Regions from separate parts of the Micromonospora sp. NPDC050187 genome, predicted to be linked through region 2. Evidence: riboswitches for the same ligand, from Rfam matches in the RefSeq annotation. Region 2 holds a riboswitch; the other holds the start of a gene.
What was found. Region 2 has a riboswitch for thiamine pyrophosphate ahead of thiE (thiamine phosphate synthase). Riboswitches for the same ligand answer to the same signal wherever they lie in the genome.
Positions count from the first base shown of each region.

Region 1: it holds a riboswitch for thiamine pyrophosphate, as region 2 does, so the genes downstream of both, ACIBJE_RS05910 (ECF transporter S component) here and thiE (thiamine phosphate synthase) in region 2, are expected to answer to the same signal.

Region 1 covers NZ_JBITJH010000003.1:7,079-13,547, forward strand. Annotated here, with positions in the region: gene ACIBJE_RS05890 (hypothetical protein) at 1-482, shown strand, start outside; gene ACIBJE_RS05895 (DUF6886 family protein) at 544-1,086, shown strand; gene ACIBJE_RS05900 (energy-coupling factor transporter transmembrane component T family protein) at 1,254-2,054, opposite strand; gene ACIBJE_RS05905 (ABC transporter ATP-binding protein) at 2,051-3,502, opposite strand; gene ACIBJE_RS05910 (ECF transporter S component) at 3,626-4,216, opposite strand; TPP riboswitch at 4,293-4,398, opposite strand; gene ACIBJE_RS05915 (permease) at 4,709-5,662, shown strand; gene ACIBJE_RS05920 (TIGR03943 family putative permease subunit) at 5,662-6,396, shown strand; gene ACIBJE_RS05925 (alpha/beta fold hydrolase) at 6,441-6,469, shown strand, end outside.
Region 2 covers NZ_JBITJH010000008.1:123,098-129,566, forward strand. Annotated here, with positions in the region: gene ACIBJE_RS15160 (ABC-F family ATP-binding cassette domain-containing protein) at 1-1,027, shown strand, start outside; gene ACIBJE_RS15165 (aldo/keto reductase) at 1,148-2,092, shown strand; gene ACIBJE_RS15170 (hypothetical protein) at 2,180-3,100, opposite strand; TPP riboswitch at 3,261-3,370, shown strand; gene thiE (thiamine phosphate synthase) at 3,365-3,991, shown strand; gene thiO (glycine oxidase ThiO) at 3,985-5,127, shown strand; gene thiS (sulfur carrier protein ThiS) at 5,234-5,434, shown strand; gene ACIBJE_RS15190 (thiazole synthase) at 5,431-6,207, shown strand; gene ACIBJE_RS15195 (thiamine phosphate synthase) at 6,279-6,469, shown strand, end outside.

The DNA.
Region 1 (6,469 bases), on a different contig from region 2:
CGTTGATCCGTGCGGTGGACGGCCGAGAAGCCGGTGTCGAGCCCACGAGCCTGAGTTTCATGGCGGTCGTCGTGGGCGCATCCCACGACAGGCGCGGCATGGCCGGTGTCGTGCTTGAGGAGCTGACGCGACGAGCGTGCAGTGCCGGCCTCACGCATGTGGTCGCTCCGCTCCGGCCGACGTGGAAGCACCGCTACCCGATGGTGTCGATGGCCGAGTACGGCGGATGGACTGGCCCGGACGGACTCTCGATCGATCCGTGGATCCGCACCCACCAGCGCATGGGAGCCCGCGTGCTCTGTCCAGCTCTGCGGTCGATGGTGGTCGAAGGAACTGTCGCTGAATGGGAGAGCTGGGCGGACATGCTGTTTCCCGTCACCGGAGAATATGTGGTTCCCGGTGCGCTCAACCTCGTGCTGATCGATCGGGAACAGGATCGCGGCGTATACGTCGAGGAGAACCTGTGGGTTCAGCACAGCTGAACTCAGCGGCGGACCGGTTAACCGGTGGAGCCTCTTCCGCTCCTGGTGTAGACACGGGCGGATGCGACCACGAGCGGGAGAGGTCCTGCACTTCTCCGAGGATCCGACGATCAGGCGGTTCATGCCGCACGTCGCCGAGACCGCGCGGCAGCCGGACGCCTACGTCTGGGCGGTCGACCACGACCGGGCTCCCGACTACTGGTTCCCCCGACACTGTCCCCGCGCGATGGCCTGGGTATGCGCGACCACGTCCGAGGACGACCGGGCCCGCATCATCGGCGCGGGCTGCGGTGACCGCGTCCATGCCATCGAGTACGGCTGGCTCGACGCGATGCGCCGGGTCCGGCTGTTCGCCTACCGGCTACCGGCGAACCGTTTCCGGCCCTTCGGCGCACCGGAACCCCACGCGCACGTGGCGGTGGAGCCGGTCGAGCCGCTCGGCCCACCTGAGCCCGTGGGCGACCTGTTCGAATGCCACGCCGAAGCCGGAATTCAGCTCCGTGTCCTGACCGCTCTATGGCCGTTCTGGGATGCCGTCACCAGTAGCACGCTGGGCTTCAGCGGGATCAGGCTGCGCAACGCGGCACCCCGCCCCCCGGTGTGAGCCCGGACCGGCCTCCCGTCGGCCCGCCTCGTCGGCCCCCGTTTTGCCGATAAGGCGGTGTACGGGTGCTGGGACACCCCCGTATCGCCGAAACCGCGACGGCCGGGCCGGGACCGCGACGGCCGGGCCGGGACCGCGACGGCCGGGCGGGGCGGAAGGGGGGCGGGTCAGCCGATCAGGGGGCGGAACGTGCCGAGCACGACGCTGACCCCGAGGGCCGCGCCGGCCAGCACGGCCGCCCCCACCACCAGCAGCCCGTCCGCGACGGTGAACCGCTGGCGGCGGGCGACCGTCCGTGGGGTGCCGGCGTCGAAGCCGCGCGCGTCCATCGCCACGGCCAGCCGGGTGCCCCGCCGGATCGCCCCCACCAGCAGCCCGAAGGCGGTGGAGACGAAGAGCCGGAGCTTCGCCAGCGGGTTGCGGCCGGCGTCCACCCCCCGGGCCCGTCGGGCCAGGCTGATCATCTGCCACTCCTGGCCGAGCATCGGCACCAGCCGGAACGCGGCGAGCGCGCCGATGGCGAACCGGGGCGGGGCCTTGGTGTTCTGGATCAGCGCGTCGGCCAAGTCGGTCGGGTCGGTGGTCGCGAAGACGATCACGCCGGGCAGCGCCACGGCGAGCGTCCGCAGCACCAGCCCGAGCGCGGTGACCAGCACTCCCGAGGTCACCAGCACCGGACCGGCCTCGACGAGCACCCGGCCCTCCCGCTCGGCGGCGAAAAGGACCAGGGTGACCACGATGCCGACGGCGCCGAGCAGCAGCGGCCAGACCCGTCGGGCGAGTACCCCGTACCGGACCCCGAACATCGGCAGCACCGCGAGTTCGATGGCGATGGCGATCGCCGGGGCGACCGGGTCGAGCGTGGCGACCAGGGTGAACGAGAAGAGCAGCGCCGCCGCGAGCTTCGCCACCGGGTTGCGTCGGGCCAGCGGCGCGGTCGGGTCGGCGACCGGTTCGAGGCTGATCACGGTCGCTCCGACCCGGCCGGCGGCACGGCCCGGTCCACCGTCACCCGACGGTCGGCGAGAGCGTCGACGAAGTCCGCGTCGTGGGTGACCGTCACGACGCCGTGCCCGGCGTCGCGCAGCCCGGCGAACAGGTCGACCAGCTCCGACCAGGTGCGCCGGTCCTGCCCGAAGGTCGGCTCGTCGCAGAGCAGCAGGCGGGGCGCGGTGGCCAGGGCGGTCGCCACGCTCAGCCGCCGCGCCTCCCCGCCGGAGAGGGTGTACGGGTTCGCGCCGGCCAGCCGCTCCAGCCGCAGCCGGTCCAGCAGCTCGTTCACGGTGGTGCGGACGGCCGCCTCCGGTCGGCCCGTACGGCGCGGCCCGAGCGCCAGCTCGTCGAAGACCGTACCGGTGACGAACTGGTGTTCCGGGTCCTGGAACACCGAGCCGATCCGCCGGGCCAGGGCGGGTGCGCGCCACCGGTGCGGGGGAGTGCGTCGGTCGGTGCCGGCCAGGTCCGCGCTCGCGGTCAACCGGCCGGTGCCCGGTCGGAGCAGCCCGCCGAGGAGCAACGCGAGGGTGGACTTGCCCGCGCCGTTCGGGCCGAGGACGGCGAGCGCCTCGCCGGCGCGTACCGCCAGGTCGGTGGGGGTGAGCCGGGGCGGCAGGCCGAGCCGTTCGGCGGTGAGCAGCACCTCCCCGGCGGGGGCCACCGCCCGGCGGGGCGGCACGGGGTGGCCCGGCACCCAGACCCCGTCGGCGGCGAGCGCGGCCCCGTGCTCGGCGAAGACCCGCTCGGGCGGCCCGTCGGCCCGCACACCCCCACCGGCGGCGAGGACGACCACCCGGTCGACCAGGGGCAGTGCCTCGGCGACCCGGTGCTCGACCAGCACCAGCGTGGTGTCGGCGTCCACCGCCTCGGCAATCGCCCGCCGGACCAGGGCCGCCCCGGCCGGGTCGAGGTTGGCGGTCGGCTCGTCGAGCAGCAGCAGTCCGGGCCGCAGCGCGAGCGCTCCGGCCAGGGCGAGCCGCTGCTGCTCCCCGCCGGAGAGCGCGGCGGTCGGGCGGTGACGGGGGTACGGAAAACCGACCCGGGCCAGCGCCTCGTCCACCCGGGGCCAGATCTGCTCCGCCGGCACCCCCCGGTTCTCCAGCCCGAACGCCACGTCGTCGCCGCAGCGGGCCATCACCAGCTGGCTCTCCGGGTCCTGGAAGACCATGCCCACCCGGTCCCGCGCCTCGGCTGGCGGGAGCCCGTCGACCTCGATGGTGCCCGCCCGCTCGCCGGAGTCATCCGGCAGCAGTCCGGCCAGCGCGGCCAGCAGGGTGCTCTTGCCCGCGCCCGACGCGCCGAGCAGCAGCACCCGCTCGCCGGCCTCGATGCGCAGGTCCAGGTCCCGCAGCGCCCACGCCTTCCGCCCCGCGTGCCGCCACCCGAACCCCCGCACCCCCAGGGCCACCCCAACCCCCACTCTCACCACGCCCCCCTCTCACACCACGCCCCCGCCCATCTCCCCCGTCGATCAAGGAGTTCGCGTCGGGGAATCGGCCTCTGGTCGACGCGAACTTCTTGATCAACGCGGCATGGCGGGGAGTCAGACGCGGGTGCGGTCGCGGGCGGCGGGCAGGTGGGCCAGGGCACCGGTACGGGCCAGGGCGGTGGTCAGGGCGTGCCCGCCGACACCCGTCACGACCGCGGCGCTGACCACGGTGAGCAGCGCGTACGGGATGCGGTAGCTGGTCAGGTCGTACTTGGCGTTCCAGACGAAGAAGTCGAACAGGGCCGCGCTGACGCCGGTCAGCGCCCCGGCGATCACCGCGGTCGGCAGCCGGAACGAGCGGTACCGGAACGCGGCGAAGGCCAGCTCCGCGCCGAGACCCTGGACGATGCCCTGCGGGATGATTGTGCCGGCCCACTGGCTGCCCAGCAGCGCGGAGAGCACCGCCGCCACGGTCTCGCAGTACAGGGCCGCGCCGGGCTTGCGGATCACCAGGCCACCCACCACGGCCGGCATCAGCCAGACCCCGTAGATGAGGGTCTGCGCCGGCGGGAAGAAGGCGAACGCGCCGGACGTCGCGCTCCACACCAGGCCCCAGGCCCAGAAGATGACGCCGAAGGCCACCGCGATCACCGAGGCGACCACGATGTCGATGGTGCGCCAGCGGGGATTGTCGAGCTTGCTCATGTGTACGTGCTCCCAGTCCGTGTGCGAACCAGGCAAGACGCACGCCGTACGCCCGGTGGCACCGGACGACGACGCGGCTGGAGACTGACCGAACTCCCTGCGCTGGCATTACCCAGATCAGGTTCGAGGGTCTGCGGGTGGTGCCCGCACTCTCAGCGCTGTGCGCTCCCCTGTCGGATGTGAAGTTGTTGCGCAGACGCTAGCACCGCGACGCGCCGGAACCCAGGGGCGACGTCGCGCCGATGACGTCGGCCACGTCACTGTCCGGGTTAGGGTGGGGCACTCCCCGTACCCGTACCCGTCGATCCGGAAGGGACGACCGTGACCTCTGCCGACCAGGCCGCGCCGGGTCCCGGCACACCCGAGACGGCCGGGCCGCCCGGCGGGGCCGGCACCGTCGCCGGAGCCGGTCACGCCGCCCCGGCGACGGCGGACCTCCCGGTCTCGGCCGTACCCGGCCAGGGCCCGGGGGCCGGCGGACCGGGCCGGTGGCTGCGCGAGCGGGTCGGCTCGGTGGAGGTCCTGGCCGCGGTGCTGGTCCTGCTGGTGGTCTTCCGGGAGCCGATCGGCACCGCGATCTCCGCGCCGCGGCTGCAGACCTGGACCACCGTCTTCGTCTCGGTGATGGTGCAGGCGATGCCCTTCCTGGTGTTCGGGGTGCTGCTCTCGGCGGTGATCGCGGTCTTCGTGCCGCGCTCGTTCTGGGCCCGGGCGCTGCCCCGGCACCCCGCGCTCGCCGTGCCGGTGGCCAGCGCAGCCGGGGTGGTCCTGCCCGGGTGCGAGTGCGGGTCGGTGCCGATCGCCGGGTCGCTGATCCGCCGGGGTGTCACCCCGGCCGCCGCGCTGGCCTTCCTGCTCGCGGCCCCGGCGATCAATCCGATCGTGCTCACCGCCACCGCGGTCGCCTTCCCCGACAACCCGGAGATGGTCCTCGGCCGGGGCCTGGCGAGCCTGGTCGTCGCCATGATCATGGGTTGGCTCTGGCTGCGGCTGGGCCGGGCCGACTGGATCCGGCTGCCGCACCGTCCGGACCTGGACGGCCTGGGCCGGGGCGCGGCGTTCTGGTCGGCGGTACGCCACGACGTGGTGCACGCCGGTGGGTTCCTGGTGCTCGGCGCGATGGCCGCCGCCAGCATCAACGTGCTGGTGCCGGAGCGCTGGTTGCAGACCCTCGCCGACGATCCGGTGCTCTCGGTGCTGGCCCTGGCGGTGCTGGCCGTCCTGCTCTCCATCTGCTCCGAGGCGGACGCCTTCGTCGCCGCGTCGCTGTCCCAGTTCTCGTTGACCTCCCGACTGGTCTTCCTGGTGGTCGGGCCGATGGTGGACCTGAAACTCGTCTCGATGCAGGTCGGAGCCTTCGGCCGGCGGTTCGCGTCCCGGTTCGCCCCGACCACCTTCGTGGTCGCCGTGCTGGTGGCCGTCGGCGTGGGAACGGTGGTGATCTGATGAACCGGCAGGCCCAGGCGGTCGTCCTGCTACTGCTCGGGGGTGCGGTGCTGCGGGCCAGCCTCACCGACCTGCACCTGCGCTACGTCAAGGAGGGACTGCAACCCTTCCTGGTCGCCGCCGGGCTGCTGCTGGTGGCCGCCGCCGCGATGACCCTGTGGTACGAACTGCGCCCCGCCGCGCCGGACTCTCCGGATCCCCCGGACGAGCACGACGACGGCCACGGCCACGGCCACCACGGTCCACGCGTCGGCTGGCTGCTCATCCTGCCGGTGCTCGGCCTGCTGCTGGTCGCCCCGCCGGCCCTCGGCTCGTATGCCGCCGGGCAGGCCGGAACGGTGTTGTCCGAGCGGGCGACCTCCGACTACCCGCCGCTGCCCGAGGGGGACCCGGTCCGGATCACCGTGCTGGACTACGCCTCCCGGGCGCTGTTCGAGGGCGGACGGTCCATCGGGGACCGTCGGGTCCAGCTCACCGGGTTCGTCGTCACCGGCCCGGACGGGCAGCCGATCCTGGCCCGGATGATCCTGTCCTGCTGCGCCGCCGACGGCCGTCCGGTGAAGCTCGGTCTGACCGGTGAGGTCCCCGCCGGGCTGGCCGACGACACCTGGGTCGAGGTGACCGGACGCTACACCGACCGGGTCGGCCGGGACCCGGTCAACGACGCGGAGGTGCCGTACCTGGAGGTCGAGTCGTGGCGCCAGGTGCCGACCCCGAAACAGCAGTACGAGTAGGGCCGTCGCCGTCCCGGTCTCCGCTCCGGCGGTAGGCTCCGGGCATGAGGATCGATGCGCGCGGGCTGACGTT
Region 2 (6,469 bases):
GTCCGTGCTGTACGTCTCGCACGACCGGGAACTGCTGGCGCAGACCGCCGACCGGGTGGTCGCCGTGGAGGGCGGCAGCGCCTGGGTCCACCCGGGCAGCTTCGCGACCTGGTACGACGCCCGGGTGGCCCGGCACGCCCGCCTCGACGAGCAGCGCCGCCGCTGGGACGAGGAACACCAGAAGCTGCGCGAGCTGATGCTGATGTACAAGCAGAAGGCCGCGTACAACGACGGGCTGGCGTCCCGCTACCAGGCCGCGCAGACCCGGCTGCGCAAGTTCGAGGAGGCCGGACCGCCACCCGTACCCCCGAAGGACCAGGACATCCGGATGCGCCTCACCGGCGGGCGGACCGGCAAGCGTGCGGTGATCTGCGAGGCCCTGGAACTGGACGGCCTGACCTACCCCTTCGACCTGGAGGTCTGGTACGGCGACCGGGTCGCGGTGCTCGGTGCGAACGGCACCGGCAAGTCGCACTTCCTGCGCCTGCTGGCCCGGGGCGGCACCGACCCGGACCCGGCGAACGGCCCCGTCGACGGGGCCGCCGCGCTCGCCCCGGTCGCCCACGACGGGGTGGTCCGCCTCGGCGCCCGGGTCCGCCCCGGGCACTTCTCGCAGACCCACGACCGGCCCGAGCTGATGGCGAAGACCCTCGTGGAGGTCCTCTGGCGGGGTGACGATCACCGGGCCGGCATGGACCGGCACACCGCGATGGCCGCCCTCGGCCGGTACGAACTGGCCGGCCAGGGCGACCAGCGGTTCGGCACCCTCTCCGGCGGGCAGCAGGCCCGGTTCCTGGTGCTGCTGCTGGAACTCTCCGGGGCGACCCTGCTGCTGCTCGACGAGCCCACCGACAACCTCGACCTGGCCAGCGCCGAGGCCCTCGAAGAGGGGTTGAAGGCGTTCGCCGGCACGGTGGTCGCGGTCACCCACGACCGCTGGTTCACCCGCTCCTTCGACCGTTTCGTCCTCTTCGCCGGTGACGGCGAGGTCCGCGAGACCCCCGAACCGGTCTGGGACGTCGCCTGAGACGGTAGCGGTTCGGGGCGGTAGCCGTCCGAGGTGGTAGCAGGGGACCCTTGTTACCGCTTTTTGAGTAGCAGGGGACCCCTGCAACCATCGCGGCATAGAGTTGATCTCGTGACTGAGATGACCTTCCGCCGGTTGGGTGACTCGGGGCTCGTGGTCTCCGTGGTCGGTGTCGGCTGCAACAACTTCGGCCGCAAGCTCGACCTTGCCGGAACCCGCGCGGTGGTGGACGCCGCCCTCGACGCCGGTATCAACCTCTTCGACACCGCCGACATCTACGGGCAGCCCCAGGGCGGCTCGGAGGAACTGCTCGGCGCGGCCCTGCGCGGGCGGCGCGACGACGTGGTGCTGGCCACCAAGTTCGGCATGGACATGAACGGCATGAACGGCCCGGACCACGGTGCGCGCGGTGCCCGCCGGTACGTCGTCCGGGCGGTCGAGGCGTCGCTGCGCCGGCTCGGCACCGACCACATCGACCTCTACCAGATGCATGAGCCCGACCCGGGCACGCCGATCGAGGAGACCCTTGCCGCCCTGGACGATCTGGTCCGCGCCGGCAAGGTCCGCTACCTGGGCAACTCCAACTTCAGCGGCTGGCAGATCGCCGACGCGGACTGGACCGCCCGTACCGTCGGCACGAGCCGGTTCGTCAGCGCCCAGAACCACTACAGCCTGCTGGAACGTGCGGTGGAGACCGAGGTGGTGCCGGCGTGCGAGCGCTTCGGACTCGGGCTGCTGCCGTTCTTCCCGCTGGCCGACGGCCTGCTCACCGGCAAGTACCAGCGCGGGGAGCAGCCTCCGGCGGGTAGTCGGCTCGCCGGCGGTGGCCGGTACGCGCAGCGGTTCGCCACCGCCGACTGGGACACCATCGAGGCCATCGGGGCGTACGCCGACCAGCGGGGGCTCACCATGCTCCAGGTGGCCATCGGCGGGCTGGCCGCCCAGCCGGCGGTCACCTCGGTGATCGCCGGGGCCACCACGCCCGAGCAGGCACGGGCCAACGCCGCAGCCGGTGCCTGGCAACCGGACGACGACGACCTGGCCGCCCTGCGCGCGCTCCTCTGACCACTGCGGACACCGAGACCGCCGGAAGCAGACCCGGACGGTGGGGCGATCCTGCGACCGCCCCACCCGTGTCGACCGGCGGCCGGTTCAGACCAGGCCGTTGACCCGGTGCGCGGTGCGCCCCCGTAGCGCGGCGGCCACCATCCGGGCCGTCCGGGTGGGGTGGCGGAGCACGTCGTCGGAGGTGCAGCGAACCACCCGCCAGCCCGCAGCACGTAGCGCGTGGAACCGGCTCGCCTCTCGACGGAGCAACGCCGGGTCGCGGGGCGGGCCGGGCTCGTACTCGACCGCGACCCGGCGGGTGGGGTAAGCGAGGTCCACCCGGCCGACGAACTGGCCCACGGCGTCGCGCACGTCGTGTCGTACGGTCGGCGTGGGCAACCCGGCGTCGAGCAGGAGCAGGCGCAGCCGGGTCTCCATCGGGGACCCGGCGAGCGGATCGGCCAGGGAGAGCACCTCCCGCAGCAGCGGCAGCCCGGGCCAGCCGGCGCGGCTGGCGGCGTACCCGCGCAAGGTGGGTAGGTCCACCACGCGGTGGTGCAGCAGCGCGTCGACGGCGACCACCGCCTCGGTGCGCGGTGGCCGGCGACCCAGGTCGAAGGCCGTCCGGAGCGCGGTGGTGACCGGCAACCCGGTGTGGACGGTCAGGTCGGCGTCGGGCAGGACCGAGCGGGTGACGGCCACCCGGGTGTGCGGGCGCATCCGGGCCGAGCGGGGGAGCACCACGGTGACCGGCGCGTCCGGCGGCAGCAGCCCGGCGCCCCACAGGTACGCCGCGCTCAGTCCGGCGATCGCGGCGCCGGCCGGGAGCACGAGCGCCACGGCCTCGCACCACATCCGATGGTCCTCCGGTCGGTGGGCCGCCCGGTGCACGTAGACGTCCGGCAGCAGCCGCTGCCAGGCGCGTCCGCGCAACATCGTCCAGGTGAGAAGGCCGTGGGCCACGGCGGTGCTGCCGCGGAAGGGCCGGGATTCGAGACCGGGCGGAACCTGGGGGAGGCGCGGCATCAGGACAGCATGACGTGACCGGACGGTCACGCGCTGCCCCCAGCGGGCAATTGTGAGATTTTCTCCACTGTCGTCGTTGCGGGGAAAACCGTGCCGAACTGCGGAAAAACAGACGCGGCATCCTTGGCGGATTTTCCGATCCGTCGTACGGTGTGGCACGCAAGTAACCCACGGGAGCCCGGTGGACCGGGCTGAGAGGGGGGCTGAGAGCCCCCGACCGTCGAACCTGATCCGGGTAATGCCGGCGCAGGGAGGAGAGTTGCCGTGCCGTCCCTGGGACGACTGCATCTTGTCACCGACACCCGCCCCGGACGCGATCCGCTCACCGTGGTCCGGGCCGCCCTCGGCGTCGCCGGCCCGGAGCTGGTGGTGCAGGTCCGGGTCGAGGACTCCGCCACCGACCGCGAGGCGTACGACCTGACCGGCCGGATCCTTGACCTGTGCGCGCCCGTCGGCGCGACGTGCCTGGTCAACGACCGGTTGCACGTGGCGCTCGCGGCCGGCGCGGCGGGCGGGCACGTCGGCGCGGACGATCTGCCGGTCGAGGCGGCCCGCCGGGTGCTCGGCCCCGACGCGGTGCTCGGCGCGACCGCCCGGGAACCGGTGGCCGCCGTACGGGCGGTCGCCGCCGGGGCCGGCTACCTCGGTGTCGGCCCCTGTCACGCGACCACCACGAAGGACGGCCTGCCGGCACCGATCGGTCCGGACGGGATCCGCGCGGTGGCCGAAGCGGTACCGGTGCCGGTGATCGCCATCGGCGGAGTGACCGCGGCGACGGTGCCGGCGCTGCGCGCCGCAGGGGCGTACGGAGTGGCGGTGGTCGGGGCGCTCTCCACCGCCGCCGACCCGGCCCGCGCGACCGCCGAGCTGCTCGGAGCCCTCAGGTGGTAGCAGGGGGCCCTTGCTCATCAAAAAGCGGTAACAGGGGTCCCCTGCATGCACCGGAGGTGGCGGTGGTGGGGGGCGGGGTCGTCGGGTGGGCGGTGGCCTGGCGCTGTGCCGCGCGGGGACTGTCGGTGACCGTGCACGACCCGGCATCCGGGTCGGGGGCGTCCACCGTGGCCGCCGGGATGCTCGCCCCGGTCGCCGAGGCGTACTTCGGGGAGACCGAGCTGACCGGGCTGCTCGTCGAGTCCGCTGCCCGCTGGCCGGCGTTCGCCGCCGAGCTGACCGCCGCCAGCGGCGTCGATCTCGGGTACCGCACCGAGGGCACCCTGGTCGTCGGCCTCACCGGCGACGACCTGGCCGAGGTACGCCGGCTCGGGGCGTACCAGCAGGGGCTGGGCCTGCCGATCACCTTGTTGCGCCCGAGCGGGCTGCGGGACCGTGAGCCGGCGCTCGCTCCCCGGGTGCGCGGCGGCGCGTTCGCCCCCGGAGACCACCAGGTCGACCCCCGCCGTCTGCTGGTGGCACTGCGCACTGCCGCCGAGCGGGCCGGCGCGGTGCTGGTCGACACCCCGGTCGGTCAGCTCGGCGAGCTGACCGCGCCGGCCGTCGTGGTCTCCGCCGGCTGCGGCACCGCCGCGCTCACCGGCCTGCCGGTCCGGCCGGTGAAGGGGCAGATCCTCCGGCTCCGCGCGCCCGGTGGCGGCCCGCCGGGCTTCCGGCACGTCGTCCGGGGGTACGTCAACGGCGAACAGGTGTACGTCGTGCCCCGCGTCGACGGGGAGGTGGTGGTCGGGGCGACCGTGGAGGAGCGGACGGATCCGGCCGTCACCGCCGGGGCGGTGCTGCGGCTGCTCCGGGCGGCCGTCGACCTGCTGCCCGAGCTGGCCGAGTACGACCTGGTCGAGACGAACGTCGGATTCCGTCCCGGGACTCCGGACAACGCCCCGGTCATCGGCGCGCTTCCCGGCCGACCCGGGGTGCTGGTCGCGGCGGGCCACCACCGGCACGGCATCGTGCTCACCCCGGTCACCGCCGACCTGGTCGCCGACCTGCTCACCACCGGGACCCCCGACGCGATGCTCGCCCCCTTCACCCCGGACCGGTTCGGCCCGCTCACCCGGCCGGCGACCGGCCCGTGACCCACGAACGCGTGGTACGGGCCCGTGACCCACGAACGCGTCACAGGGGTCCGGCCTCGCGAATGCGTCACACGGGCTCATGACCTGCAACGGAAGGACGGCACAGGTGGAACTGACGGTCAACGGCATCGGGCGGAGCCTGCCCGACACGGCGACGGTGACGGACCTGGTCCGCGAGGTCACCACCGACCAGCGTGGGGTGGCGGTCGCGGTCAACGGCGAGGTGGTGCCACGCACCGCCTGGCCGGCCGCGACGCTGCGCGACGGCGACCGGGTCGAGGTGCTGAGCGCGGCGCAGGGCGGGTGAGCACGGTGACCTTCGCCCTCGGCGGTACGACGTTCACCTCCCGGCTGATCCTGGGCACCGGTGGCGCGGCCAACCTGCACGTGCTGGAACGGGCGATCCGCGCCTCCGGCACCGAGCTGGTCACCCTGGCGCTGCGCCGGGTCGACCGGACCAGCGGGCACGGCGGCCTGCTGGACCTGCTCGACCGGTGCGGGGTGCGGCTGCTGCCCAACACCGCCGGCTGCTACACCGCCGGGGAGGCGGTGAAGGTCGCCCACCTGGCTCGCGACGCGTTCGACACCGACTGGGTGAAGCTGGAGGTGATCGGTGACGAGCGGACCCTCCTGCCCGACGGGGTGGAACTGCTGCGCGCCGCCGAACAGCTCGTCGACGACGGGTTCACCGTCCTGCCGTACACGTCGGACGATCCGGTGCTGGCCCGGCGGTTGGTCGACGTGGGCTGCGCGGCGGTGATGCCGGCCGGCGCGCCGATCGGCTCCGGCCTGGGCGTCACGAATCCGCACCACATCCGGCTGATCCGGCAGGAGGTCGACGTGCCGGTGGTCCTGGACGCCGGCATCGGCACCGCCAGCGATGCCGCGCTCGCCATGGAACTCGGCTGCGACGCGGTGCTGCTGGCCAGCGCGGTCACCCGGGCCGCAGATCCGGAGGCGATGGCCACCGCGATGCGTCACGCCGTCGAGGCCGGGCGGCTCGCGTACCGGGCCGGGCGGATCCCGCGCCGATTCCACGCCCTGGCCTCCACACCCGACGAGGGACGGCCGGAGCTGTGACGGCGCAGGTCGCCCGGCTGGGTCGCGGCGCGGAAGAGCTCCACCCGGGGCCGATCCCCACCACCGTCGCCATCCCCGCCGGGGTCGTCGCGCTGACGGACCGACGGCTGGCCCGACGGCCACTGCCGGAGGTCGTGGCGGCGGCGGTGGCCGGGGGAGTGCGCTGGGTGGTGCTGCGGGAGAAGGACCTGCCCCGTCCCGAGCGGGCCGCTCTCGCCGCCGAGCTGCGGGCGATCCTGACCGAGGCGGGCGGCACCCTGGT